3 regions of the Paraburkholderia sp. ZP32-5 genome follow, and region 3 is predicted to be linked to each of the others. Evidence: riboswitches for the same ligand, from Rfam matches in the RefSeq annotation. Region 3 holds a riboswitch; each other region holds the start of a gene.
What was found. A riboswitch is a leader RNA that binds a small molecule or an ion and turns the genes downstream of it on or off. The one in region 3 is predicted to bind cobalamin.

Region 1 (9,773 bases), on a different contig from region 3:
AAAACCTCGCCGAGCTGAGCGCGAGCCGCGACGAACTGCAACAGCAGCGGCAACAGTTCGATGACAACATCGCGAGGCTTGCTACGCAGCAGGAAGCGTTCGACGACGCCGAGCGCCGACGTCCGTGGGAGCTTCACGAGCAGAAGGCCGCGCTTGCACAGCAGCGCGCGGTAACGGTCGCGGAGCTTGAGCGCGGTGTGCAGGGGCTCGCGCAATCGTTACTTGCGAGCGAGGCTGAATTGGCACTATCCGTGCAGCAGGAGCAAAGCGCGCTCGAACTGGAAGCCGCGGTTGCGCGCGATCGCGAACAGCTCGACGTTCTACGTGCCGAAGTCGCTGCCGCACAGAGCGCGCATGCGCAAGCGGACAACAGCGTCGCGCAATTCGAGCAGGCTTCCGCCGATGCGAACCGCGCGCTCGAACTCGCGAACGCGGCCGTCACGGCCGCTGATCTGCGCAATCAGATCGAGTTTTATCGCACGGAGAGCAAGCGGCTGGACGCGTCGATCGCCGACGCGGACAAGGCCAATGCGGCGGTATTGCAGGCCACGCGCGATGCGGCAGCGCTTGAAATCGACGAGGCGCAACTAAAGCGGCTCGTCAAACTCGATGCTGAATTGACCGTGTTGCGCGCGCGCACCGAAGCGGCAATGACGCGCATCGAATACCGCTTGAACGGCGAGGTCAGCGTCGGCGATCAGCGGATCAGCGGCACCGGCGTGCTGCGTGTCGATGAAGAGAAGCGCATCGGTCTCGGCGAGCTTGGCGAGTTGCGGATCGTTCCGGGCGTCTCCGATCTGGCTGCGCAATTGTCGGAACTCGCGACGCTCGAAGCGCGGCATGCGCAGGCGTTGCAGATGCTCGGGGTTGCATCGGCGGGCGATGCGCAGGCGCGCCACGAGCAATGGAGAAGCCTCGTCGCGCAACAGAAGCAGTACGCGCAGATTCTCGGCGTGCATGCGCCACAGGGCATCGACGCATTGCGCGCGGCGCTGGCGTCGACGGTAGCGCGTGTGCAAGCGTCGAGCGAGCGGCTCGCGAGTCTGCCCGACGTGTCCGCCGCGCTGCCGCTCGACGATGCGCGCCGCAACGCCGATATCGCGCGCGATGCATTGGACGCCGCGCGCAAGGTGCGCGAGCAGGCGGCCGCGACGCAATCGAGCGGGCTTGCGAAGGCCGAGTCGCTGGCCGCGCAGTTGCAGCGCAAGGAAGCGCAGCTCGCCGACGACGCGTATCGTCGCAACCGCGCGCAATGGCAGGCGAATATCGTCGAACAGCGCGTGAAGGTCGATGCGTTGAAGAATCAGCGCGGTGAACGCGAGCGCGAACTGGAAGCCGCGCGTCTGGACGATCCGGCGGCGGAGGCGAAGCGCTATCTCGCGTCGGCTGAACTCGCGCGCGGCGAGCAGCGCGAGCGTCAGCTAAGGATCGCGGAACTGCGCAGCCAGCTGGAGACGATGGGCGCGTCCGGTCTCGGCGAACGGCTCGCCGCGCTCGAAGCGCAGATCGAACAGGCGACGCGCCGCAAGGACGAACTGAGCCTGCGAGCGAGCGCGCTGAGTCTGCTCGACGAAGTGCTCGTCGACGAGCGGGATGCCGCGCTCGCGCAGTTGCGCGCGCCGCTGACCGAGCGGCTGGGCCACTACCTGAAGCGGATTTTTCCGCAATCGAGCATTGCGCTCGGCGACGATCTGAGCCCCGCGACGCTCGATCGCGGCGGCCGCGCCGAACTGCTCGATGCGCTGAGCTTCGGCACGCGCGAGCAGCTCGGCATCCTGACGCGGCTCGCGTACGCCGATCTGTTGCAGGCGTCAGGCCGGCCGACGCTGCTGATGCTCGACGATGCGGCGGTGCATACCGATGCCGCGCGGCGCGACGCGATCAAGCGCGCGCTGATCGACGCGGCCACGCGCCATCAGATTCTGGTGTTCACCTGTCATCCGGAGTTGTGGGACGACCTTGGTGTCAGGCAGCGGGCGGTGGAGGATCTGAAGGTGGCGTGAGCGCATGCGTGGGCATTGCGCTTATTGCGCGTGAGCACGCTACCGTGTGCTCACGCGTTCATTTGTACCAGCGCGGGGTATAGACCCATTGCGTACCGTTGTCGCCGCAAGCAAACCGCCGCGTCAGCGATGAACCGACGATCACCATCGTGCGCATATCCACATCGGACGAACGGATTTCACCGAGCGTCAGTGTGCGCAGCGTGCCGCCGGGCCGGCCGATGTCGCGGCCGAGCACCACCTCGGTCGACGCCGCGCGATATTCCCGCACGATATCGAGCGCCTTGTCGAGCTGCCACGGCCGCGCGCGCGAGATCGGGTTGTAGAACGCCATCACGAGATCGGCTTCGGCCGCGTGACGCAGGCGCTTTTCGATGATCGTCCACGGCTTCAGGTTGTCGGACAGCGACAGCATGCAGAAGTCGTGGCCGAGCGGCGCGCCGGCTTGCGCGGCGGTGGCGAGCGCGGCCGACACGCCTGGCACGATCGATAGTTCGACGGCGGCCCAGGCGTCGTCGCGCGACGCTTCGAGCGCTTCGAGCACCGCGGCCGCCATCGCGAACACACCAGGGTCACCGGACGACACCATCACGACCGCACGGCCCTCGCTCGCGAGTTCGAATGCGTGCCGCGCGCGCTGCATTTCCTCGCGATTGTCGGTGCCGTGCACGCGCTGGTCCGCACGCAACGGGCCGGCCATTTTCACGTAGGTGTCGTAGCCGAGGATATCGGTGGCTTCGTTCAACGCGGTGCGCGCGGCGGGCGCCATCAGTTCGGCGCTGCCCGGGCCGAGCCCGATCACGGTCAGGCGACCGCGCGCCCGGCCGATCGTCGCGGGATCGATCGCGAGTGGGGAGACGGCGAGGGCGATGTCGCTTTCGGCGGTGGCCGGAAGCGTTTCGTGCGGGACGTGTAGCGCGGCGTGGAGCAGGGTGGCTGCATCCGGTTCGCTGCCTTCGGTGCCTGCATGCGCGAAGCGCAGCGGTACGTCGAGCAGCGCGGCGGCTTGGGCGAGCGACGAGTCGGTCATGCTCGTGGATGGCGCGAGCAAGGCCGCGAGCGAAAGCGGCGAAAGATCGTGTGCGTGCAGCGCCGCGCGCACTTGCGTGGCGATGCGGGTGGCAATGCGCGTGGCAGTTGAGGTGGCTGTATCCGTGCCAGCATCGTCACGCGTATTCGCATCGTCCACGGCGCTTGCGTCATCGTCGGCGCGCGCGTCGCGGGCGACACGATTCGTCATCGCCGCCACCACACTGCGCGGATGAATCACCAACTGATCCGCGCGACCATCCCACGCATGCGGCGTCACACGAATCGCAAGACGCGCGGACTCGGAACGCGGCAGTTGTGCATCATCGAGCCACGGCGCGTCTCCTTCAACGCGTGTGCTTTCCCCAGCAAGCAGATCCGACACGAAGCGCTTGCCCTGGCCAATGTCGGCGAGTACATAGCCATCGGGAGGATTAAGCACGCAGGTGCCGAAGCGCAACTCGCCGCTCGTCGTGATCGCCGGCGCGACGGCGAGCGCCGCCGCGATCTCGCGTGCCATCACGTTGACGCCCGCGAGCCCGCCGAGCAGCGGCACGACCGCGCTGCCGTCCTCGGCGACCGCGAGCACCTGCGGCTCCGCGCCCTTGTTCGACAGCAGCGGCGCGAGGCAGCGGATCACGATGCCGGCCGCGCACAACGCGACGATCGGCGTGCCGCGCGCATAGAGTTCACGCAGATGCGCGCCGAGTTCGGTGTACGCGATATCGGCATCGACGCGGCCTTGCAGCGCATGGATGTCGCAGCGCGTTCGATCGCCAGGCGCGCCTCGCCCGACATACAACGCCTGAATCCGCCGCGCGGTCTCCAGCGCTCCCGCTCCGAGAATCACGATGGCCGGCGCAATCATCCTTGCCATTTTTGCCCCGGCACGACGAGCAGCGAAAAATACGGCGACGCCATCGGATCGACGTCGGCCAGCGGCACGATGCGCTGATTGCCCATCGTCGCGCGTTCGACGTATAGCGCGCGCCCGGCGAGACCAAGTTCGTCGAGCACGCGCCGCACCTTGTCGAAATTGCGGCCGAGCTTCATCACGACGGCGGCATCCGCGTCGGCGAGACGGCGGCGCAGTTCGTCCTCCGGCAGCACGCCGGACAGCACCGACAGACTCTGGTTGCGATACACGAGCGGCGCGCCGAGCACCGCCGCGCCGCCGAGCATCGAGCACACGCCGGGCACCACTTCGCTTTCGTAGCGCGCGGCCAGCCGGTCGTGCAGGTACATGTACGAGCCGTAAAAGAACGGATCGCCCTCGCAGATCACCGCGACGTCGCGGCCCGCGTCGAGATGGCCCGCGACGACCTCGGCGGCGGTGTCGTAGAAGTCGGCGATGATCGCCTCATACGACAGCGGCGGCTCGAGCGCTTCGGTTGTGACCGGATAGACGAGCGGCAGATGCTGCTGCGCGTCGTGCAGATGCGCTTCGATGATGCCGAACGCGTTGCCCTTCTTGCCCTTCGCGACGAAGTACGCTACCACCGGCGCCGCCTTCAGCAAACGCAGCGCCTTCACCGTGATCAACTCCGGGTCGCCGGGGCCGACGCCGAGTCCGAACAGCCGCCCTGCGGGCGTCATGTGCCGCGTCATTTATTCGACCTCCGTCGCAAGCGCGTTGACCGCGGCGGCGGCCATCGCGCTGCCGCCACGCCGGCCATGCACGACCACATAGGGCACGCCGCGGCTATTGTCGGCGAGCGCCGCCTTCGATTCGGCCGCGCCGACGAAGCCGACCGGAAAGCCGAGAATCAGCGCGGGCCTCGGCGCGCCGGCGTCGAGCAGGTCGAGCAGATGGAACAGCGCGGTCGGCGCATTGCCGATCACGACGACGCTGCCGGCCAGACGCGGACGCCACAATTCGAGCGCGGCAGCCGAGCGGGTATTGCCGATGTCGCGTGCGAGCGCGGGCACGTCCGCGTGAGTGAGCGTACAGATCACGTCGTTATTCGCGGGCAGCCGCGCGCGCGTGATGCCCTGCGCGACCATGCCGGCATCGCACAGGATCGGCGCGCCGAACGCGAGCGCATGGCGGCCGGCACTGCCGGCGCCGTCGGAAAACGCGAGGTCGTCGATCACGTCGACCATGCCGCACGCGTGAATCACGCGCACCGCGAGTTTTTCGAGGTCGGCCGGAATGCGCGACAGGTTGGCTTCCGCGCGGATCGTCGCGAAAGATTGGCGATAGATCTCCTGACCGTCGCGAATGTAATCAAGCATCGGGGTAGCTCCGGGCGAGGCGCGCGAGCAGGGCGGCGGCCTCGTCGATGGTCAGTTGGGACGCGACGCGCCGGCCGAATCCGGCGCAGCCGTCGCGGCGATACAGGTCGTAGCGGTCGGGTTCGACCGCGAGCAGCGTGTACGGCGCGCAATGGGCAGCCGCGCACGAACGCGCGCAGCCGCTCAGATGCACGTCGACATCGGCGGGCAGTTGCGCGGCGAGTTGCAGTGCGTCGTTCTTGGTGTCGGCGAGGCCTTTCGCGCAGCCGCTCGAACCGGCGCATGCGATCAGATGCGCGATCGGTTGTGCGGCATCGCAGGCGAGGCCGAGCGAGATCAATTCCGTTAGCACGGCGGTGGCGGCTTGCGTCGGGATATCGGGCAGCAGCACGCTTTGCCACGGCGTGACGTGTAGCGTGCCGTTGCCATTTCGTTGCGCGAGGTCGGCGAGGCGGTTCAGCGTGGTCGCGTCAAGACGGCCGAGCGGTGGCTGGCCGCCGACGTGCGATAGGTTCGCGTTGTGTTGCGCATGGGCGCCGAGGCGCAGCGATGCGTCGGCGGGATTTTCTCGTCGCCAGTCGCGCAGCGTTGCGTCGCGCGTGAGCGGGAAGTTGACGTAGCGTTGCGCGTGCAACAGCAAGGTGTCGGCGGAATGCATGGCGAGCAGGTCGCGCATGCGGGTCGTGTCGGCGGCGGCGAGATCGAGGAACGTGTGCAGCAACGCGCGCACGAGCGCGGGCACCTGTGACGGAGCAATCGCGGCGAGTGCGCCGGTGCCGTTCGCGTTGTCATCAGGCGATTCGTTGGTGTTTGTTGCCGGCCCTGGGCATCCAGCGAGGCCGAACACGAAGCGCACCCCATCTTCGTCAACCGATGCCGCAAGCCACACGTCGTGCGGATGATCGACGCGCGCGAGCCGTTCTCCACCATCGACGAGCAGCGCGAATTTCGGCGACAACGCCGCGAAGCGCGCATCGCTTTGCAATAGCGCGAGCAGTTCGGTGCACAGCGGCGTGGTGTCGATCAGCGCGTGCCGGTCGCGGCCAGCGGCAGGGCTGATCATCACGTTGCGCACGTCGTCGGCGGAACTGAGCGCGGCATTCACGTGGTTTGCGTCGCTTGCCGTCGTGGAAGAAGCAGAAGAAGGGGACGCCCCTGCGTACGCAGCACCCGAAGCCGGCCCCATCCCCGCGTCAATCAACGCCGCGCTCAACGCAGCCTCATGCCCTTCACGCACACCGCGCACTTGCAGATTCGCGCGATTGGTCAGCTCGATCACGCCGCTCGCGTGCCGCGTGCTCGCGGCGGCGATCGCGCGCGCCTGCGCGGCGCTCAGCACGCCGCCCGGCAGCTTGACCCGGCAGATGCCGCCATCGCGCGCGGCGACGATGCGCAGCAGCCCCGGACACGCGGAAGCGCGCGGCGGCGTGGCTGCATCGGGTAAAGCAGTGGAGGGCAAAGCTCGATTCAAGACGGACACCGGATATAGCGTCGCGCGACGGCCCGAGCAAGCCGCATTGCGGACTTTGCTGCGGCATCGGTACACCCCGCCCGATGTTGGCTGGCACGAACAGTTTCGCCGGCAGGTCTCCTGGCTCGCAGGTCATGGTCCGTCGCAGCCTTCCCGGTCAAACCAGTGGCGCGTAGAGCAGACGGACTCGCTGCATACAGTTGCGGGGGCAGCCACATCATTGCTGTGTTCCCTCTTCGGCCCCGAAGGGCACCGGCGGCTGTATTATGCCTTTTTTCGAACCGCGCCACGAGGCTGGACGCTTTGACTGGCGTGGCTCGGCACACTTTTGACGAGCCCCGATGAGGATGAATGCATGCAGCCCTGGCTGACCGTAGTGGGTATTGGTGACGACGGTTTCGCCGGTTTGGGACGGTCTGCGCGGCGTGCTTTGCTCGACGCGTCGGTCGTGTATGGCGGCGAGCGGCATCTGGCGATGCTGCCCGCGCGTCTGGCCGCGCGCCGCGCCGCGTGGCCGCGTCCGTTCGATCTCGCGCCGCTGCTCGCCGAGCGTCCTCAGCCGGTGTGCGTGCTCGCGAGCGGCGACCCGATGCTGTTCGGTGTCGGCGCGACGCTCGCGCGGCAGTTGCCGGTCGGCGAACTACGCGTGCTGCCGGCGCCGTCGTCGTTATCGCTGGCGGCCGCGCGGCTCGGCTGGCCGTTGCAGGAGGTCGCGACCGTGTCGCTGGTGGGTCGGCCGCTGGCCGCGCTGAATACGCATCTGCATGACGGCGCGCGCATCTTCGTGCTAAGCGCGGATGGCCACACGCCCGCGGCGCTCGCGGCGGCACTCGCCGCGCGCGGTTTCGGCGCGACGCGGATGAGCGTGCTCGAACATCTCGGCGGCGAGTTCGAACGGCGCATCGATGGCCGCGCGGATCAATGGTCGGCCGGCGAACTGGCCGCGCTGAATCTGATCGCGCTCGACTGCCGCGCGGCGGCCGACGCGCCGCGTCTGCCGCTGACCAGCGGCCTACCCGACGACGCATTTATCCACGACGGCCAGTTGACCAAACGCGACGTGCGCGCGATCACGCTCGCGCGTCTCGCACCCGCTCCCGGCGAATTGCTGTGGGACGTCGGCGCGGGCAGCGGCTCGATCGGCATCGAATGGATGCGCGCGCACCCGAGTTGCCGTGCGATCGCAATCGAAGCCAACGACGCGCGGCAACGCTTCATCGAACAGAATCGCGATGCGCTCGGCGTGCCGGGTTTGCAACTGGTGGCCGGCCACGCGCCCGCCGCGTTGCAGGGGCTGCCGGCGCCGGATGCGGTGTTTATCGGCGGCGGGGTGACCGAGCCCGGCGTGCTCGAGACCTGCTGGGAACAGTTGCGCGACGGCGGCCGGCTCGTCGCGAACGCGGTCACGCTGCAAGGCGAAGCGGTGCTGGCCGCGTGGCGCGAACAGCATGGCGGCTCGTTGACGCGTATCGCGCTCGCGCATGCACAACCGCTCGGCGGCTTCGATACATGGCGCCAGGCGTTGCCGATTACGCTGCTCGAAGTAGTGAAGCCGGCGACTTCATCGGCCGATTCGTGATGCGCGAAGAGACTCCCGAACAACCGGCGCCGCTACGCAGCGGCTACACGACCGGCAGTTGCGCAACCGCGACGTCGCTCGCGGCCGCGCGTCTGCTGCTGGCGGGCGAGGTCAGCGAGGTCGCCGACATCGTGTTGCCGAAGGGCCAGCATGTGCCGATGCGACTCACGTTCTGCCGGCTGTTTGAGGGCAGCACAGAAGGCGAGCGAATCGCGGAAGCGGGCACGATCAAGGACGCCGGCGACGACCCCGACGTGACTCACGGCGCGGTCGTGTTCGCGCGCGTGCGTCTCGTGGCCGAGCCGGGCGTGATCTTTCGCGCGGGGCCTGGTGTCGGCACCGTCACGCGCGCCGGGTTGACGCTGCCGGTCGGCGAGCCGGCGATCAACCCCGTCCCCCGTCAGATGATGACCCGGCACCTGAGCGAACTCGCGGAGCGGCATGGGTACGGCGGCGGTTTCGAAGTGACGGTCGGTGTCGAAGGCGGCGAGGAACTGGCGCTGAAAACGATGAACCCGCGCCTGGGCATTCTCGGCGGACTGTCGATACTCGGCACCACCGGCATCGTGCGGCCGTTCTCGTGTTCGGCGTATATCGCGTCGATCCATCAGGGCATCGACGTCGCGCGCGCGAACGGCTACCTGCATGTGGCCGCCTGCACCGGCAACGCCAGCGAAGATGCGATGCGCGCGCACTACGGTTTGCCCGATATCGCGCTGATCGAGATGGGCGATTTCGTCGGCGCGGTGCTCAAGCATATGAAGCGCGCGCCGGTCGAACGGCTGAGCATCTGCGGCGGCTTCGGCAAGCTCAGCAAACTCGCGGCGGGGCATCTCGATCTGCACAGCCGCAATTCGAGCATCGACCTCGAGCAGCTCGCGGGATGGGCTGCTTCACATGGCGCCGACGACGCATTGCAAGCGGCGATGCGCGCGGCCAACACGAGCCAGCAGGCGCTTGCGCTGGCCCACGCGCAGCAGGTGCCGCTCGGCGATATCGTCTGTCAGCGGGCATTGGCTGTCGCGCGCGAGATTGTGCCGCCGCAGGTGAGCGTCGAGACGTTCGCGATCGACCGGCAGGGCAATCTGGTCGGAGCCGCGCGATGACCCGCGTGCTGCTGCTCGGCGGCACCGGCGACGCGTTGAAGATCGCGCGTCAGCTCAGGCCCACCGACGTGTACAGTCTCGCGGGACTCGGCAAGGTGCCGGACGATCTGCCGTGCGCGGTGCGCGTCGGCGGCTTCGGCGGCAGCGAGGGCCTCGCGCGCTATCTCGACGCCGAACGGATCGGCCTCGTGATCGACGCGACGCATCCGTACGCCGCGCAAATCAGCGCGAACGCCGTGCATGCGTGTCGCGCGGCGGGCGTGCAGTGCTGGGCGCTGCGCCGCCCGGCCTGGCAGCCGCAAGCCGGCGACGACTGGCGCTTCGTCGGCGACTGGCACGAATTGATCGCT
Region 2 (9,773 bases), on a different contig from region 3:
GCCGAGTGCCCACGCGGCTTGCGTGGGCACCGCGCGCGTGTCGACCGAATAGAAGTTGCGCCCGGTAGGCAGCACGTCGGGCCGTCCGCGCGACGGCGAACCACTCGGTCCCGGTGGCACGAAGCGTCCTTCGAGACCGCGTTTCAGTTGCGTGATTTCCTGCGGACCGCAGGCGTCGAGACGCGGCAACACGTCGTCACGCAAACGCGCGATCACCTGTTCTGCTTGCAGCAGATTATCGACCCACCCCGGCGACGCTTGCACGCTGTCCACACCATCCATGTCTTCACCGCACACACCGACCAACAGCCGCGCCGCGAGCAGTTCCAGCCGCTCACGCGTATCGCCATAGTGCCGCCACGGCGCATCGCTCACCTGCTGTAGCACGTCGGGACGCGGCCCATCCCACGGCGCCGCCCAATCCACGGTCAACGGATCGAACAGATAGTCGAGGCGCAGATCGCGCGCCAGCGCATCGGTCAAACCGGCTCTGCCGCCCTGTCCGTCGCCGATCGGAAAGCGGCCGAGCGCGAGCAGCGTATCGCGCCGCTGCACGCCGCGCGGCGACTGCCCGAACGTATGCAGCCCATCGCGAATCTGCGCTTCCTTCAGCTCGCACAGCCATGCATCGACGCGCGTGAGCAGCGCGTCCTCGTCGTCCTGACCGTTCGGCGCCGCGAGGCTCAGTTCCTCGTGCAAGCGATGCTCGACGATCGTCGCGAGGATCGTGCGACGCAGCAACTTCGCGCGACGCGGATCGACCATCAGCGCTTCGTAATATTCGTCGACCTGGCATTCGAGGTCCTGCAACGGCCCATAGTTTTCGGCGCGCGTCAGCGGCGGCATCAGATGATCGATGATGACCGCCTGCGCGCGCCGCTTGGCCTGGCTGCCCTCGCCCGGATCGTTGACGATGAACGGATACAGATGCGGCAGCGGTCCCAGAATCAGATCGGGCCAGCATGTGTCGCTCAACGCGACGCTCTTGCCCGGCAGCCATTCGAGATTGCCGTGTTTGCCGACGTGCACGACCGCGTCGATACCGAACTGGTGACGCAGCCAGAAGTAAAACGCCAGATACGCATGCGGCGGCACCAGTTCCGCGTCGTGATAGCTCGCGTAATCGCCCTGCTCGCGCGAACGCGAAGGCTGAATCCCGACGAACACCTGCCCGCAGCGCCAGCCCGCGATCATGAAGCGGCCGCGTCGCAGCGTCGGTTCCTGCTCGGGACGGCCCCAACGCGCGTTCAGCGCATCGCGCACGCTCGCGGGCAATGCATTGAAATGAGCGAGATAGTCGTCGAGCGCGAGGCTTTGCAACGCCGGCCGCAGATCGCGCACGACGGGGTCGTTGGTCACGCCCTCGGTGAGCTTCTTCAGCAGCGCATCGCTGTCTTCAGGCAACTCGGCCACGCGATAGCCTTCGTCGCGCAGCATCGACAGAATGCCGACCACCGACGCCGGTGTATCGAGCCCGACACCATTGCCGATACGACCCTCGCTCATCGGATAGTTCGCGAGGATCAGCGCGAGTTTCTTGTCCGCGTTATCGAGCGAACGCAGACGGCACCAGCGGCCGCTCAGCTCGGCGAGAAAACGCACACGTTCGAGGTCCGGCTGATAGCGCACCACGTCGACCTCGGTGTGCGGACAACGATACGCAAGCCCCTTGAAGCTGATCGCGCGCGTGATGATGCGGCCATCCACCTCCGGCAGCGCGATATGCATCGCGATGTCGCGCGAATTGAGGCCGTGGTTGTCCTTGAGCCAGTCTTCGCGATTGCCGCCGCTCAGGATCACCTGCAGCACCGGCGCGTCGCCGGCCAGCGCGAGCGGTTCCGGGTCATCGATCGCGGACGCCGCGAACGCGGTCGTATTGAGCACCAACGCCGCCTGATGTTGCGCGCACAGCGATTGCACGACTTCGCGGCTCATCGCATCTTTGAGCGACGTAATCGCGAGCGGCAGCGGATTGAGCCCTTGCGCATCGAGTGCGTCGATCAACGCATCGAACACCGCGGTATTGGCGGCCTGAAGATGGGCCTTGTAGAAAAGAATCGCGACCACCGGCGCATCCTGCCGCCAGCGCGCCTGCCAGTCAGCGATGGTCGGCATATCGCGCTCGGGGTGATATAGCGACGCGGCGGGCAATGCGCGCGGCGGCTCCGGCTCGCGTCCCCAGTCGAGCGCGCGATACGCGATGCAGCGCAGGAATGCCTCCGCATTTTGCGGGCCGCCCTCGCGCAGATAACGCCACAACTGCTGGCACAACTCCGCGCTCGCGGTGCTGCGCGCGAGCAGATTCGGATCTTCCTGCAAGTCGCCGGAAAACATCGCGAGCGTTTGCTGCTTGCGCTGCGCGAGCGCGACGACCTGCTCGATGCCGTACGGCCAGTACGCTTCGCCGCCAAGATGATCGACCACCACGACGCGCGCATGCTGCAGCACGTCGTCGACATAGAAATCGACCGAGGCCGGCTGCCGCAGATACGTGACGTTCGCGAGCCGCACGCTCGGGAAACCATCCCCGAGACGCGGCACGACGCTCGCGAGCAGCGACAGTGTGGTATCCGCGGAACTGAGCACGACGATATCGGCGGGCTGCTGATCGATACGGATCACGCCCTGCGTATCGTCGACGAAGCCGCCCGGCGTCGTGCGCAACAGATGCATGGTCGCGCGCCCGTTACGCGGCAGCGTTCGACGTCGCGCCGAGCGCCGCGTCGAATGCCTGCTGCAAGGTGGACTGATCGAGGTCTTCGCCGATCAGCACGAAGCGGCTCGAATAGCCGTCGCCGCCTTCGCCGGCCTGCCAGCGCCGGTCGAAATAGCTGTCGAAACGGCGGCCCACGCCCTGGATCACGAGCCGCATCGCCGCGCCCGGCAACGCCGCAAAACCTTTGACGCGGTAGATCGTGTGGTTTTCGACCAGCGTCTGCAACGCGGCGAGTGCGGCTTCGCGCGACGGCACGCTCGCTTGCACGACGACCGAATCGAACTCGTCGTGATGATGATCGGGATCGTCGGCGGAACCGTGATGATCGTGGCGCAGATGGATGGTTTCCTCGGACGCGGCTTCGAGACCCAGCAGCGTGTGCAGATCCAGCTCACCCCTATGCGCGCGCACGATCTTGACCTGCGGCGGAATCTCGTCACGGATCAACGTTTCCACGGCGCTTTGCTGCGCATCGTCGAGCAGGTCGGTCTTGTTCAGAATCACCAGATCCGCGGCGGATAACTGGTCTTCGAACAGCTCATGCAACGGCGATTCATGATCGAGATTCGGATCGGCCTTGCGCTGCGCATCGACTTCGAGCGGATTGTCGGCGAATTGGCCGCTGGCGGTGGCCGGTCCATCGACCACGGTTACCACCGCGTCGACGGTGAAGCCGTTTCTGATCTGCGGCCAGTTGAATGCCTGCACCAGCGGCTTCGGCAATGCGAGGCCGGATGTTTCGATCAGCACGTGATCGATCTCGCCGCGACGCTCGGCGAGCTTTTCCATCACCGGGAAAAACTCTTCCTGCACGGTGCAGCACAGGCATCCGTTCGCCAGTTCATACAATTGCCCTTCGGTTTCGACGCCGTTTTCATCGCAGCCGATACCGCAGCCCTTCAGGATCTCGCCGTCGATGCCGAGTTCGCCGAACTCGTTGACGATCACCGCAATGCGCTTGCCCTCCGCATGCTGAAGAATGTGCCGCAACAGCGTGGTCTTGCCGCTGCCGAGAAAGCCCGTGACGATCGTGACGGGAATCTTGCGCAATTGAGTTTGCATCGTGAGGTCCATCGGTAGACGTTGCATGGGTGCGCCGGTCGGTTCGCGTGTCGGTCCAGCAGCAACGGCGTTGTCCGCGACATGGAAAGCGCACGGAAAACGCCCGGAGACACGACACGCGCAAAAACGCCCGGAAACACAGAAAGCAAAGTGAAGTCATGAACGCGCCGCCGCATCCCCGCGGCGTACGTCCTGCATCTTCGGGCCGGTATCCGGGCTGGCGAAAGCGCCGCTTCCCCTTCCCGGCCGAGTGGTTTCTCGCCCAGTGGTGATATGCCGACGCGGCCTTGCGCGTGGACATCGAAGCCGGCTCCGCGGCGCACGGCCGTAAGGCCTGCACCGCTTTTCGCTTACCGTTGCGGGGACAGCACAGGTTAGCCCGCTCCAGAGCAGATGGGCCCCCTGTTTCCCGTTTAACTGCCCGCGCACGAGCGCGCGGGCGAGCACCAGAAGTGCGTGCGAGTGTAGGCCCGCAGCCTTGCCCAGTCAAGAAAGCACGCGCGATGAAAACCGCCGCCGACGCTTATCCGGCAAGGCCCCGTGTGCTATCGTATGCGCGCGTTTGGTGCCCGCATATGCGCTCGCATGTGCAGTTAAACGGGAAACAGGCAACGCATCATGCGTTCAACCTGTGCTGTCCCCGCAACGGTAAGCAACCTGCGGCGCGCGCCTCGATTCTGGCGCGCCGCGCATGCGTTTTTTGATGCCACTGTCCTGTGAATCGACGAATCCGCGCGATCTCGCGCGTATCTTCGTCATTCCACGTCAAGGACGGGAAGGCAAAGCGCGTGAGGTCGCCAGCCCGGATACCGGCCAGACGCGGTGGCGGCGCCGCGTGCAGCACCTGCACCGATCGCGCCGCCGGCCGCCGGAATCCGCGGGGAACGGATGTGAAGGCGTTCAAGCATGGCATCGCGCGTCCGTGGCGTTTTCCGAACTTCAGAGGAAAGCGCCGCCCATCACGTGTGTTGCCGCGCCCGGATTCGCAGTACCGCATGAACTCGATCTGCACCATCGCGCGCGCTATCGCGCAGCGCTTCTCTCGTCCCACCATCGCATGGCGCACGCCATGCTCGCTGCGATGACCCGCGCCTGGCTGATCGGCGCCGGCCCCGGCGACGTCGAACTGATGACGCTGAAGGCGACCCGCGCGCTCGCGCAAGCCGATGTCGTGCTCGTCGACGACCTCGTGAATCCGGACGTATTGCAGTTCGCGCACGCCGATGCGCTGGTCGTGCATGTCGGCAAGCGCGGCGGGCATCCGTCGACGCCGCAGGCCGATATCGTCGCGCAAATGCTCGCGCATCTGCGGGCCGGGCGCAACGTCGCGCGCCTCAAAGGCGGCGACCCGTTCGTATTCGGACGCGGCGGCGAGGAATTGCAGGCGCTGCAGGCCGCCGGTATCGATGCCGAAGTGATCAACGGCATCACCGCGGGCATCGCCGCGCCCGCGGCGCTCGGTATTCCAGTCACGCAGCGCGGCTATTCGCAGGGTGTGGTGTTCGTCACCGGCCACGGCGCCGGCAGCGACGAGCCGGACTGGGCCGCGCTCGCCGCGACGCGCATGACACTCGTGATCTATATGGGGATGCGGCGTCTCGGCGAGATCGCCGACGCGTTGCTGGCGGCCGGCATGGGCGCCGATACGCGCTGCGCGGCGATCGAAGCGGCAACGCGGCCCGAGCAGCGTCACGCGCTCGCTTCACTCGGTGAGCTTGCCGACGTGGTCGAACGCGCGGGGCTCGGCTCGCCTGCGATCGTCGTGATCGGCGCAGTGGCGTCGCTCGCGCTCGCACGCGATGTCGCTCAACGCGAGCATGCTGCTGACGCCAGTGATCCAGCAGCAGGTCATCTCAGCGACCCAACCCAACAACACCAGCGTTCAACAAAAACGCTAAGCGTAGGCATCGGTTGCCGCCTGCACACCCCCGCAGCGGATATCGAAGCCGCCGTACGCCACGCGCTCGGGCCGCATGCGTTCGAACAGATCGGCGCGATCGCGACGATTGACATCAAGGCGAACGAAGCCGGCCTGCTCGATTTCTGCGCGCGTCATGCGCTGCCGCTGCGGCTATTCACTCGCGAGCAGATCGCCGCGGTGCCGCTGTATTCAGTGTCGGCGGCCACGCAGATGCATCTCGGCGTGGACGGCGTCTGCGAGCCTTGCGCGCTGCTGGCAGCGCAAACCCTCAACCCTGCCACTGCATCGCAGCTCGCCCGGCTCGTCGTACGCAAGACCGTGCACGCCGGCGTCACCGTCGCGATCGCATCGTCCGGTGACGATGCCGATACTCACGCAGCCTCTATATCAACAGCTTCCAACAATCAGGACCTTCGATGAAAACCGATCCCGAATCGCATCAGCGCATGACCGAACGCCGCCGTGAAGGCCATGAGAAAAAGCAGGCCGGCGCGACCGTCGAAAAAGGCCTGCTGATCGTCAACACCGGCACCGGCAAGGGCAAAAGCACGGCCGCGTTCGGCATGGCCGTGCGGGTGCTCGGCCACGGCATGCGCCTGGGCGTCGTGCAGTTCATCAAGGGCGCGCTGCATACGTCGGAGCGTGACTTTCTCGGCGCCATCGCGCAGTGCGATTTCGTCACGATGGGCGACGGCTACACGTGGAATACGCAGAACCGCGAAGCCGATATGGCGACCGCGCGCAAAGGCTGGGACGAAGCGCGCCGGATGATCGAAAGCGGCGATTACCAGATGGTGATCCTCGACGAGCTGAACACCGTGTTGAAGTACGAATATCTGCCGCTCGACGAAGTGCTGTCGGTGATCAATGCACGCGCGCCGATGCTGCACGTCGTCGTCACCGGCCGCCATGCGCCCGATGCGCTGATCGAAGCCGCCGACCTCGTCACCGAAATGCGCGCGATCAAGCATCCGTATCGCGAGCAGGGCGTGAAGGCGCAACGCGGCGTGGAGTTCTGAGCAATGTCCGCGTGCCCCGCGCTATTTATTAGCGCCCCGGCGTCGGGTCAGGGCAAGACCACGATCACCGCGGGTCTCGCGCGCTATCACCGGCGGCTCGGCCGGCGTGTGCGCGTGTTCAAGACCGGTCCGGACTTTCTCGATCCGATGATCCTCGCGCGCGCGAGCGGCGCGCCGGTGCTGTCGCTCGACCTATGGATGGTCGGTGAGACCGCGTGTCGCAACCTGCTCGCGCAGGCGGCGGCCGAAGCGGATCTGATCCTGATCGAAGGCGTGATGGGTCTGTTCGACGGCACGCCGAGCAGCGCCGATCTCGCGACCGTTTTTGGCGTGCCGGTGCTCGCGGTGATTTCCGCGCAGGCGATGGCGCAGACCTTCGGCGCGCTCGCGTTCGGCCTCGCGCACTTCAAACCGGAGTTGCCGTTTCACGGCGTGCTCGCGAACCGCGCCGGTTCGGCACGCCATGCACAGATGCTCGAACAAGCGTTACCGGCCGATCTGCGCTGGTGCGGACACATCGCCGCGAGCGACGAAATCGCGTTGCCCGATCGTCACCTCGGCCTGCACCAGGCCGACGAAATCGGCGATCTCGAAGCGCGGCTCGAACGTGCCGCCGATACGCTCGCGACCACATCTCTTGCCGAATTGCCGCCCACGGTCGAATTCGGTGCACCGTCGCCCGAAGTTTTGCCGCAACTGCTGCAAGGCAAGCGCATTGCGATGGCCCGCGATGCCGCGTTCTCGTTCATCTATCCGGCCAACGTCGCATTGCTCGAAGCGCTCGGCGCCGGGGTGCACGAGTTCTCACCGCTCGCCGACGAGCCGTTGCCCGACGCGACGGACGCGCTCTATCTGCCGGGCGGCTACCCCGAACTGCATGCAGCGACACTCGCGAATAACTCACAAAGCGCCGCGTCGATCCGCGCGCACGTGGCGGCCGGCAAACCGGTCGTCGCCGAATGCGGCGGCATGCTGTATCTGCTCGACACGCTGACCGACGCGCACGGCGCGAGCACACCGATGCTCGGTCTGGTGCCCGGTCACGCGACGATGCAAAGGCGCTTCACGTCGCTCGGCATGCAACAGATCGACGGCCCGCATGGGCCGCTGACCGGCCATACGTTTCATTACTCGAAGCTCGACACGCCACTCACGCCGCTGCGCTCGGCCACGCGCGCACACAGTGACACACCCGGCGAAGCGGTTTATCGCGTGGGCCCGATTGTGGCAACCTATATGCACGCTTATTGGCCCTCCAACCCGGCTTTCACGGCCGCACTCTTCCATGGCGAAGCCTTTTGACGACTCCGAGCGCGACGCGGTCTATCGCGCGATCTACGAACGGCGCGACATGCGGCATTTCGTGTCCGATCCGGTCGATCCCGCGGTGCTGCGGCGTCTGCTCGACGCGGCGCACCATGCACCGAGCGTCGGCTATATGCAGCCGTGGCGCATCGTACGCATCACCGAGGCGGCGCTGCGCACGGTCTTACACGAGATCGTCGAACGCGAACGGCTCGCCACCGCCGATGCGCTCGGCAAGCGCCGCGACGAGTTCATGAAGCTGAAAGTGGAAGGCATGCTCGAATGCGCGGAGCTGCTGGTGATCGCGCTGATGGACGGCCGCGAACGGCATGTATTCGGACGCCGCACGCTGCCGGAGATGGATCTGGCGTCGGTCGCGTGCGCGATCCAGAACATGTGGCTCGCCGCGCGCGCGGAAGGTCTCGGGCTCGGCTGGGTCTCGCTGTTCGACGTCGACGCGGTGCGCCAGTTACTGCATATGCCGGAAGGCGCGCGGCCGGTCGCGATTCTGTGCCTCGGCCACGTCGACCAGTTCTATAGCGAGCCGATGCTTGAAACCGAGCGCTGGGCGAGCCGTCTGCCGCTCGCCGATTGCGTGTTCGAAAACCACTGGCCACGGGACGACGGCTAACGCCCGCGTGACCACCCCGGAGTTCCGTTCTAACGTTGCAGCGGCTTCATCGATTCGACATTGGTCGCGCCGCTCACCTTGTCGACACTGAACTTCACACGCCAGTCGGCCGGTTCATCAAACGGTAATTTGGCCAGCGCAGTCTTCACCAGCAATGGGATCGCATGCACCGGGTCCGCGTTGCGATCGACGAACACCGAGCTGACCTTGTAGCGCTCCGCGCCGCTCGCGTTTTCGAAGAAGCGCAGCGTCAGCGCATGCTGATACTCGCGCCCGAACAGCATCGCACCGAGCCCGTCACTGCCGCGCGCGCAATCGGCCGGCGCGCATTCGCTGCCGCCGATGCCGATCGACGCCGGCCGCGTGCTATACGCCATCGACACCAGGTAATGCGCGGGCTTGCCCGCCGTATCGACGAAACCGTGTTGGGTCAGCTCATCGCGCAGCAGCTTCTCGGCTTGCGGAAAATCGGCGCTGTCCTGCTGCGGCTGCGTGCGCGCGATCGCATAGGTTTGCTCGCCTTGCAGCGCGACGGCGGCATGGTCGGTCTGGCCGGTGTGCACATCGGCGCTCAGGCCCGTGCAACCGGCGAGGCTCGCCGCGGCCAGCGCGGTACAGAGGTGAAAGATTCTTGCCATTGTTCTGTTTTCTCTCAGAGACGGATTCATATTTTGTTTCCACACAACAGTATTGTGCAAAAGCCACTTTTCCCAAAGCGTCCCCCCCCGCTATTCTCCGTCGCTCCGATGCGACGTGGCTAAAACAACGACTTCGACTTTACATCTGGCTGATGCTCGCCATTTGCAAGTTCAGCGTAAGCGTTGTGAATTCCGTCGTGGAAACAAGCCAGCCGCATTCAGGCGCTCGATGCAGGCTGCCCCGATTGTCAATCCACCACCGCGCCTGGATGGAACAGGCACATCGCTAACGTTCGCCGCATGGCCCCTTGTGCGCGGCACGCGCGCCACGTTCTCATCAAAGCCCTGGAACCGTCATGCTTGGCCTAGTCCGTATAGCCCTCCGGCGACCCTACACCTTCGTCGTTCTGGCGATCTTCATCCTCATCATCGGTCCGCTGTCCGCGGTCAGAACGCCGACCGACATCTTTCCCGACATCAA
Region 3 (9,773 bases):
ATGCCGTGGCGTTTTTATTGGTACGTTCGTCGTGTGCGTATCGATCGACGCAAGCGCGGCTCGCCGCGCGCATCACTTCATCTGCACCGACCCCGACACATTGACCGTTACCGTCGACGTGCCGCCTTCGAGCGGCATCGGCGCCATCTTCGCGTCGGTGCTCATCGTGCGCGCGCTCATCATCATGACCGGCCGCGGCATCACATTGCCGCTGTGATTCACGTTGACCTCGCGGATCGAATAGCCGCTAAAGCCGAACGCTTGCGACGACGAGGCTGCCTGCTCGCGGAACGACTTGATCGCGTCGCCCGTGAGCCGCTGCTCCGCCGCGCGCTGCGCTTCCGGCGATAGCGAGAAGCTCACGTTGCCGACCTGCATGATCGATGCCATCTGTCCGGCGAGCTTCGACGCTGCGCCGAAGTCGCGCGATTCGAGTACGACTTCGGTACGGCCGCGCCACGTCGAGATGCGTCCGTCGCGGTCCGTCGACGGGAAGATCGCAAACGAGCCGGTGCGCGCGGTCACGCCGGTGACGCCGCGCGCTTTCTGCAAGGCCGCGTCGGCGCGCTGGTTCAGCGTGGCCGTCAGCGAAGACGGATCGTTCGCTTCCTGCTCGAAAAACAGCGTGATATCGACGACGTCCTGCGGCACCTCCGCGCTCGCTTGCGCATTCAGCGACAGAACCCCCGAAGGCTGCGGCATCACGCCCTGCGCGCGAGCGAGGGTTGGGGTCAGCGCGAGCGCGACAGGCGCGGTGCAGGCGAGAGCGAGTGCGAGTGCCCGTGCGGCTTTTTTCGTCATTGCTGGACTCCTTGGTTGAACAGGTTGTGCTCGATTGACGCGAGCGCCGGCTTGCGGCGCGAGGTGGGTGGCCTGGGTGGGAGTGGAGATACGGATGATCGGCAGCGAGGAGATTCACACGTCCGCCGATCGCGCGGTCCTGAGTCACATGCGACTGAATGCCGAATTTGCCTTTAAGCCAGCTGTTTGGTGATGAAACGCCATTCGGCTTCGCTCACCGGTGTGATCGACAGACGGTTGCCTTTGGCCAGCACGCGCATGTCCTGCAATTGCGGATGCTCGCGCAACGCGGCGAGTGGAATCAGCGGGATCTTCTTTTTGAACACGACATCGACGAGGATCCAGCGCGGTGTTTCCGGCGACGACTTCGCGTCGTAGTACGGGCTCTTTTTGTCGAACTGCGTCGGGTCCGGATAGGCAGTGGACGACACTTCCGCGAGGCCCGCAATGCCGGGCTCGGGGCAGCTCGAATGATAGAAGAGCACACCGTCACCGACCTGCATGGTGTCGCGCATGAAATTGCGCGCCTGATAATTGCGCACACCAGTCCACGGCAGCGTGCGATGCGGTGCGTTGGCGAGATCGTCGATGCTCGCTTCGTCCGGTTCGGACTTCATCAGCCAGTAGCGCATGAATCGAATTGAACGTTAGAGATTGAACGACACGCGGGTCCGAACGGGTGCCTACGAAAAAGCGCCTGAAAAGCGGCACAAAAACAGCGCAAAAAAACGGGACCCAAAGAAAAACGGCATCGAACCGAAGTCCGATGCCGTTCCAGATAAGGTCCCCGCCTTAGCCGCTAGGCCGGCATCCTGAACCGAGGGTTCAGAATTGGTCGCAGTTAGCAACACTTCGGGTACATCAGACAGAGTGACGCGCACGCCCGTGCTACAAATTTCCGCAACCGTGCACATGGCATTGGTTCAAGGAATATATGACCTTGGCGAACCAGGCAGGGAAGCTAAACCGATAAAGCTACAACACAATCACTTAACGATTGAACTCAAATGCTTGCCGTGATCTTCTCATGTACTTCAGAAAAGTGACACACGGGTACTGCATTCGAGCCACTTCGTTGAGCACGTGACCGGTTCGAAACCGGCACGCTGCTACGCTTGCTACATGCTGTACTGTTGGATCACAGTACCTAGCTGATCGTTCATTTGCTGCATTGTACGCCGGATTTCTTCAGCGGGAAATGCTTCTCCGTGTCTTACGCTGCTTTGCAGCTTAAGCAGTTCCGATGCCAGCGACAGCGCAGCCATGACGGCAATGCGATCCGTGCCGCGCACGTTGCTCGCGCTACGAATTTTTTTCATTTCCGCGTCGACGCGCGCCACCGCTTCGAGCAGCGCGCCTTCGGTTTCCGGCGAGCACGCGAGACGATAGGGTACGTCGAGGATCGAGACTTCGATCTGCTTGGTGGTCATGCGTTTTCTCCGTGGCGGCTGACGTCGCTTTCCGCTTCTTCGCCTTCGGGATGGCCAGAGTCGAGCAGATCGAGCTGGTTATCCGGTTCGCTGCTCGCGCGTGCGCGCGGCAATTTTTCGAGAATCGCATTCAGGCGCACCTGCGCGTCGTCGATCTTGGCGGACAGTGTGTCGCGTTCGGCTTGCAGCGCGTCGCGCTCCGCGCGCAATTGCGCGAGTTCCGCACGGGTGGCCTCGACTTCGGCACGTGAGTGCGCGAGCTGCTCTTCGAGCGCGAGCCGCGCTTCGTTGTGGCGCTGGCTGATCGCAATCAGCTTGCCGATATTCTGGGAGAGTGATTCGAGTTCGGTGAGCATGTGCTGCGTCCTCTAAAGACATCGCATTTTAGCGCGGAATATTACAGGTTCCGACAATTGTCTCGTTTCGAGACGTAACAACATCGCTTCTTGCACGCTTTTTCCCGACCATAAGATAAAAAACACGTCACCCGCCGGACAATAGCCCGCGTTTTACGGAACGGCTATTCGCGGGCACGCTTTCTTGACGCCCATCGAGGCCGCTCCTAAACTTGCCGCACTCTGGTGCTCGCGCGCGCGTTTCCGTGCGCGCAGTTAAACGGGAAGCAGGACGCGCGGGGTGTCGAACACCGCGGACGCGAACCTGCGCTGCCCCCGCAACGGTAAGCGACCGCATGTTCACATGCAGGTCGGTCCTGAACGCAGGTTCGAAGCTTAACTTGCGAGTGTGCCACTGCGCGTCACGCGTGGGAAGGCGGGACCGATGCGTCGCAGCCCGGATACCGGCCAGAGGGAGAGCACGTCGCCCATCAGAACGTCAAACAGGGGGGACGTCTCGTTACGCGTCGGCCTGCGGGGAAGCGGGCCGCGCCCGCCACTCACAGGAATATCATCCGATGCAGTCCCCCATCGCCCGCGCGGCGTTGCTCGCGTTCGCGAGCCTGCCGCTCGTCGTGCATGCGCAAAGCGCTGAACCCGCGGCTTCGGCGTCCGCCGTGCCGGCCGGCGCTTCATCCCCGTCTTCATCTTCGTCTGTCACTGCGGCAACCGCTCCCACCGATGCGAACCTCGCCGCCGCCGAAGCGGTCACCGCACTTGCGCCGATCGTCGTGACCGCCGAACGCGGACCGCAAGCGCTCACCGATGCGATTCCGCAAACCGCGCAGTTCGATCAGCAGGACATCGCCGACACCACCGCGACCGATCTGCCAGGCCTGCTGCAACTCGCGCCCGGCGCGCAGATCACGCGCAACGGCGGCCCCGGTTCGAGCGCGAGCCTCTCGTTGCGCGGCGCGTCGGCGACGCAATCGCTAGTGTTGATCGACGGCGTGCGCGTCGATTCGGTGAGCCTCGGCAGCGCGCAGATCTCGCAGATTCCGCTCGATCAGGTCGATCATGTCGAAGTCGTCAACGGCAACGTGTCCGCGTTATACGGATCGGGCGCGATCGGCGGCGTCGTGCAGGTGTTCACGAAGGACGGCGGCGATCATCCGCCGCGTTTCAACTTTTCAGTCGGCTACGGCAGCTATCACACGCAGACGCAAACGCTCGGCGCCAACGGCGCGCTCGATCGGGATGGCCGCACGACCTTCAGCATCACACTCGCACGCACCAGGGACGATGGCTTTTCGTCGATCAACCCGAGCCAGGCGCCGGGCGCGAATCCGAATGCGAACGGCTATCTGAACGAGAGCATCTCGGCATCGCTGCGTCACAAGTTCAACGACAACTGGGATGCGGGCGTGCGCTATTTGCAGTCGAACGGCAACAATAGCTACGACAACGCGTATGGCGTGCCGACCGATCTGAACAACCTGTATAGCAAGGTGAGTCAGGTGTCGGTGTTCGCGAACGGCAGGCTGACCGACTGGTGGACCACGCACTTCACGGTCGCCCAGGGCGACGATCGGAGCGTGTCGAATACCAACGGCGTCTATAACGGCCGCTTCGATACCGACAGTCGTCAGTACACGTGGCAGAACGATTTCGCGCTCGCCGCGCATCAGAAGCTGCAGATCGGCTACGAACATCTGGACCAGAGCCTCGACTCCGATACGTTCGGCGCGCCCGAGCGTCATGTCGATTCGGTGTTCGCGGGCTATACCGCGAGGTTCGGCCGCAACCAGATTCAGGCCAATGTGCGGCGCGACCAGTATTCCGATTTCGGCGGAGCGAACAGTTACTATCTCGGCTACGGTTTCGACATCACGTCGCACTGGAAGGCAACCGCAAGCTATTCGGATGCGTTTCGCGCGCCGAGCTTCGACGATCTGTACTATCCGTTGAGCGGTAATCCATCGATCCAGCCGGAGCGCAGTCATTCCGTGGAAGCAGGCTTGCAGTACGCGTCGAATGCGCTCGGCGTGATGCGCTTGAACGCATTCCAGACGCGCTATACGAATCTGATCGACTACGTGCAGACGACTCCCGGCATCTATCTGCCCGAGAACGTCGGCCATGCGAAGGTGCAGGGGCTCGAGGGATCGTGGAGCGGTCATGTCGGCAAGACCGACGTGCGCGCGTCGCTGACGCTGCAAAACCCCGTCGATCTCGACAACGACGTCGACCTCGTGCGGCGCGCGCGACGCTTCGGCTCGCTCGCGATCAATCGCAGCATCGGCGTATGGCGCGTCGGTGGAGAGTGGATCGTCAGCGGTCCGAGCGTCGATAGCAACGGCAACCTCGGCGGCTACGGCGTCGTGAATCTGTCGGCGCGCTACAACATCACGAAGGCGTGGTGGGTCAGCGCGCAAATCCAGAACCTGTTGAACAAGGACTATGAAACGGCCTACTCGTACAACTCGCCGGGGCGCGGTGCGTATGTCACGCTCGGCTGGCAGCAGCAGTAATGCGCGCGCCGGTTCGGGCAAGCGCATGAGCGCACGCCGATGAACCAGGCGCCTGCTTCTTCGAGCACGCCGCCGCGCGCACCACTTCGCACGATGAGCGCGAAGCGCGCGGCCATGATCTGGCTCGGGCTCGCACTGGTCGCGCTGGTGGTGCTGATCGCGTCGCTCGCGCTCGGCAGCGTGCCGCTTGCGCCATCGCGCGTGCTTGCGGCATTGGCGCCGTCGCATGCATTCGATGGCGTGTACACCGGCGCGACGACCAACGATCTGGCCGGCGAAATCGTGCGCACACTGCGCTTGCCGCGCGCGCTCGCCGGCTTCGCATGCGGCGGTTTGCTCGCGCTCGCCGGCGCGTTGCTGCAAGTGTTGTTGCGCAATCCGTTGGCCGAACCGTATGTGCTCGGTGTGTCGGGCGGCGCGGCGAGCTTCGCGCTCGTCGCGATGATCGCGGGCGGCGCATGGTGGATCGTCGATGCGAGCGCGTTCGCCGGCGCGTTCGTGTCGATCCTGCTGGTGCTCGGGCTCGCGCGTCGCGAACTGTGGCGCGGCGAGCCGCAAGACACGTCGCCGCGCCTGCTGTTGACCGGTGCGGTGATCGCGGCGGGCTGGGGCGCGTTGATCACGCTGCTGCTCAATCTCGCGCCCGACAGCCGTCTGCGCGGCATGCTGTTCTGGTTGACCGGCGATCTCAACGGCGGCGCGTTGCCGTGGACCGCGCTGATCGCGCTGGCTCTCGCGCTGATCGCGATCGTGCCGGCCGCGCCGCGTCTGAATGTGCTGCTGCGTGGCGATGCGGCCGCCCAGGCGCTCGGTGTCGCGGTGATGCCACTGCGTTTGCGCGTCTATCTGGTCGCGTCGCTCGCGGCCGCCGCGGCGGTAACGACCGCGGGCACGATCGGCTTTGTCGGCCTCGTCGTGCCGCATATGCTGCGTCTCGCGTTCGGCAACGACCAGCGCATGCTGCTGCCGGCGGCCGTGCTCGGCGGCGGCGTCGCGGTGATGGGCGCGGACCTGATCGCGCGTACCGTGATCGCGCCCGCGCAATTGCCGGTCGGCGTGATCACGTCACTGGTCGGTGTGCCGGTGTTTCTGTGGATGCTGTTGAGGCGCCGCCGATGATGCAAAGCCACGACACCTCATCTCCTTCATGTTTGAGCGTGCAACGTCTGACGTTGCGCGCCGGTCCGCGCACGTTGCTCGATGCGTTCACGCACACGTTCAATGCGGGCGAAATCTGGTGTATCGCCGGGCCGAACGGCGCGGGCAAGACGACGCTGCTGTCGACGCTCGCGGGACTCGCGCGAGCCTCGGCGGGCCACGTCGAACTCGATGGCGTGCGGCTCGCCGACTGGCAGCCGGTGCCGCTCGCGCGGCGTCGTGCGTTGATGCCGCAAAGCGCGGCCGATGCGTTCAGCGCGAACGTGTTCGACATCGTGCTGCTGAACCGCTTTCCGCATCTGAGCGACTGGGGCTGGGATGGCGACGACGACCGGGAGATTGCGCACGCGGCGCTCGAACGGCTCGGCCTCGCGCAATTCGCCGCGCGCGACGTGTTGTCGCTATCGGGCGGCGAGCGGCAACGTGTCGCGCTGGCGGCCGTGCTGTGTCAGGACGCGCCGCTGCTGCTGCTCGACGAACCGTTGTCGCATCTCGACTTGCATCATCAGATCGACTGTCTCGAAGCGCTCGTCGAGTGGACGCATGAGCCAGGCCGCGGCACGGCTCGCAGCGTACTGTTTTCGTGCCATGACCTGAACCTCGCGCGCCGCTTCGCGACGCACGCGCTATTGCTCGACGGCGAGGGCGGCGCGCATGCGGGCCCGGTGCGCGACGTGCTGACGCCCGCATTGACGAGCCGCGCGTTCGGCTATCCGCTGATTCTGATTCGCGACGGCGAGCACGAGGCGCTGATTCCCGCGCCGCGTGCGCGTGCACATGATGAATCGCCGACCGGTCATGACCGCGCGTCAGGCTGACCGCTTATTGCGACATTCTCTTTAGTTCTCTCTGGTTCTCTTTCCCGACTACGTCCATGACTTTCTTTCCACGTCCGGCCGGTTTGCCCGAAGTCGTGCCCGTCGATCAGACGCTGCGCGCCGAGTTGCAACGGATCATCGATACGCGCACTAAACCTCCGGGCAGCCTCGGCCGGCTCGAAACGCTCGCGTTGCAGATGGCCCTGATCCAACGCAGCACGCATCCGACCGTGCAGCGGCCCGCGATGATCGTGTTCGCCGGCGATCACGGCATCGCTGCTGAAGGGGTGAGCCCGTATCCGCAAGCGGTGACCGCGCAGATGGTCGCGAACTTCATCGCGGGCGGCGCGGCGATCAATGCGCTGAGCCGCGTCGCCGGTCTCGAACTCGAAGTGGTCAACGCGGGTGTCGCGACGCCGGTGCCGTCGAGCACCGGACTCGTCGACATTCCGATTGCGGGTGGCACGCGCAACTTCGCGCACGAAGCGGCGATGACGCACGACCAGGCACTCGCCGCGATGCAGGCAGGCGCCGAGCGCGTGCGTCATCACGCGGCGCTCGGCACCAACGTGATCGGCTTCGGCGAGATGGGTATTGCGAATACATCAGCGGCCGCGTGTCTGATGAGCCGGCTGTGCGATGTGCCGATCGACGAATGCGTCGGCCGCGGCACCGGTCTCGACGACGCCGGGCTTGCGAAAAAACGCACTGTGCTCGCCGCCGCGCTCGCGCGTCACGCGGATGTCCGCGCGCCGCTCGATGTCCTCGCGACATTCGGCGGCTTCGAAATCGCGATGATCGCGGGTGCGTATCTGGCTGCCGCCGAAGCGCGCATGACGATTCTCGTCGACGGCTTTATCGCGAGTTCGGCGCTGCTGGTCGCCGATGCGTTGTCGCCCGAGTTGCGCGAGTACTGCGTGTTCGCGCATGCATCGAATGAGACGGGCCATCGCCGGATGCTCGATCATTTTGGCGCGCAGCCGTTGCTGTCGCTCGATCTGCGGCTCGGCGAAGGCACGGGCGCGGCGCTGGCGGTGCCACTGCTGCGCGCGGCGACGGCCTTTGTCAACGAGATGGCGAGCTTCGACTCGGCGGGCGTCGCGGATCGCGACGCCTGATGCGTATGACGACACGCGCCGCGACGGCCTTTTTCGCTCCCAACCTGGATCCGGCCCGCTTATGAACCCGCTCGCGGAACTGCGCTATTTCTTCACCGCGCTCGGTTATTTCACGCGCGTGCCGGTGCCGCGCTGGGTCGGCTACGAGCCGCACTATCTGAACGCGGCGGCACGCTATTTTCCGCTGGTCGGCGTGCTGATCGGTGGCCTCAGCGCGCTCGTCTATCTCGCCGCGCTGCGGGTGTTTCCGGCCGGCGTCGCGGTGCTGCTGTCGATGGCCGCGTCTCTGCTCGTGACCGGTGCATTCCACGAGGACGGTCTGGCCGATTGCGTCGATGCGTTCGGTGGCGCCTATACGCGTGATGATGCGTTACGCATCATGCACGACTCGCGCATCGGTGCATTCGGCGCCATCGCGCTCGTGATCGCGTTGACGATGAAGTGGCAAACGCTCGCGGCATTGCCGCCGTTGCGCGCTGCAAGTCTGATGATTGCGGCGCACGGTGCGAGCCGCGCATGCGCAATCAGCTATCTGGCCACGCTTGACTACGTGCGCGCGGAAGGCAAGGCGAAGCCGGTCGCGCAGCGACTGTCCGGGCCCGCGCTGCTGTGCGCGGCGCTATTCGGTCTGCCGTGGCTGTTGTGGCCGAACGGCCCCGGCGCGCCGGCCTGGCGCTTCGCGGCGCTCGCCTGCGCGGTGCTGCTCGTGCTGCGCTTCGCGATCGGACGTTACTTCGTCAGACGCATTGGCGGTTATACCGGCGATTGCCTCGGCTTCGCGCAACAGATTTTCGAATTGAGCATCTACCTGGTGGGGCTCGCATGGATATCGTCCTGATTCGTCATCCCGCTGTCGCGCTCGATGCGGGCGTCTGTTATGGCCACGCCGATGTCGCGTTGGCCGAAAACGCCGAGGTATCGTCGAACGCATTGGCGTTGCGGCTCGCGACATTGCAGGTGCCGGCGCCGCGCGTGCTGATCTCGAGTCCGCTCACGCGCTGCGCGGCGTTCGCGGCCGAGATCGCGAACGATTTCGGCTGCGTGGTCAGCCACGACGAAAGTCTGAAGGAAATGGATTTCGGCGACTGGGAGTCGCAGCGCTGGGACGCGATCGATCGCGCGCAACTCGACGACTGGGCCGCCAACTTCGAGCATGCGCGCGCGCACGGCGGCGAGAGCGTCGCGCAGTTCGTCGCGCGCGTGCACGCGTGGTTCGATGCGTTCGCGCAGACCCGCGAGTTATCGCCGGCCTATGTGGTCACGCATTCGGGCGTGATGCGCGCGATCGCGTCGTCGGTGCTCGAGGTGCCGCTTGCGCGTTGTCTGCAATGGTCGATCGATATGACGGGGATCATATGGTTGCGGCGCAATGACGACACGCAGCAATGGACACTGGTGCGCTGGAATGCGTGAGCGCGCGCCACGCTACGGATGATGACGGCGCGAGCGCGCGAGTTCCAGATCCTCGCATAGCTGCCGCGCGCCTTGCGCGAGACGTGGCGCGGGGCGGTTGATCAGATCGCCATCGATGGCGAACAGGTTGTTGTTCGCGACCGCAGCGAGGCCCGGCCACGCGCGCCAT

Region 1: linked by a shared signal. The riboswitch ahead of cobG (precorrin-3B synthase) and the one ahead of L0U82_RS03870 (TonB-dependent receptor domain-containing protein) in region 3 are both predicted to bind cobalamin.
Region 2: linked by a shared signal. The riboswitch ahead of cobW (cobalamin biosynthesis protein CobW) and the one ahead of L0U82_RS03870 (TonB-dependent receptor domain-containing protein) in region 3 are both predicted to bind cobalamin.

What each region holds. Positions count from the first base shown of each region.
Region 1 covers NZ_JAJEJP010000002.1:1,608,861-1,618,633, reverse strand. The annotation lists gene L0U82_RS25895 (AAA family ATPase) at 1-2,003, shown strand, start outside; gene cobJ (precorrin-3B C(17)-methyltransferase) at 2,062-3,900, opposite strand; gene L0U82_RS25885 (precorrin-2 C(20)-methyltransferase) at 3,897-4,628, opposite strand; gene L0U82_RS25880 (precorrin-8X methylmutase) at 4,641-5,267, opposite strand; gene cobG (precorrin-3B synthase) at 5,260-6,738, opposite strand; cobalamin riboswitch at 6,832-7,010, opposite strand; gene cbiE (precorrin-6y C5,15-methyltransferase (decarboxylating) subunit CbiE) at 7,094-8,317, shown strand; gene L0U82_RS25865 (cobalt-precorrin-5B (C(1))-methyltransferase) at 8,317-9,423, shown strand; gene L0U82_RS25860 (cobalt-precorrin-6A reductase) at 9,420-9,773, shown strand, end outside.
Region 2 covers NZ_JAJEJP010000002.1:1,357,346-1,367,118, reverse strand. The annotation lists gene cobN (cobaltochelatase subunit CobN) at 1-2,673, opposite strand, end outside; gene cobW (cobalamin biosynthesis protein CobW) at 2,687-3,778, opposite strand; cobalamin riboswitch at 3,965-4,243, opposite strand; cobalamin riboswitch at 4,325-4,610, shown strand; partial or broken gene cobA (uroporphyrinogen-III C-methyltransferase) at 4,860-5,624, shown strand; gene L0U82_RS24815 (cobalamin biosynthesis protein) at 5,685-6,119, shown strand; gene cobO (cob(I)yrinic acid a,c-diamide adenosyltransferase) at 6,116-6,718, shown strand; gene L0U82_RS24805 (cobyrinate a,c-diamide synthase) at 6,722-8,020, shown strand; gene bluB (5,6-dimethylbenzimidazole synthase) at 8,004-8,654, shown strand; gene L0U82_RS24795 (DUF4136 domain-containing protein) at 8,684-9,292, opposite strand; gene L0U82_RS24790 (efflux RND transporter permease subunit) at 9,649-9,773, shown strand, end outside.
Region 3 covers NZ_JAJEJP010000001.1:904,125-913,897, forward strand. The annotation lists gene L0U82_RS03845 (SIMPL domain-containing protein) at 73-801, opposite strand; gene L0U82_RS03850 (EVE domain-containing protein) at 975-1,433, opposite strand; RNA gene ssrS (6S RNA) at 1,582-1,763, opposite strand; gene L0U82_RS03860 (cell division protein ZapA) at 1,920-2,231, opposite strand; gene L0U82_RS03865 (ATPase) at 2,228-2,587, opposite strand; cobalamin riboswitch at 2,794-3,053, shown strand; gene L0U82_RS03870 (TonB-dependent receptor domain-containing protein) at 3,145-5,097, shown strand; gene L0U82_RS03875 (FecCD family ABC transporter permease) at 5,137-6,216, shown strand; gene L0U82_RS03880 (ABC transporter ATP-binding protein) at 6,213-7,073, shown strand; gene cobT (nicotinate-nucleotide--dimethylbenzimidazole phosphoribosyltransferase) at 7,130-8,191, shown strand; gene L0U82_RS03890 (adenosylcobinamide-GDP ribazoletransferase) at 8,253-9,029, shown strand; gene cobC (alpha-ribazole phosphatase) at 9,014-9,604, shown strand; gene L0U82_RS03900 (cobalamin-binding protein) at 9,617-9,773, opposite strand, start outside.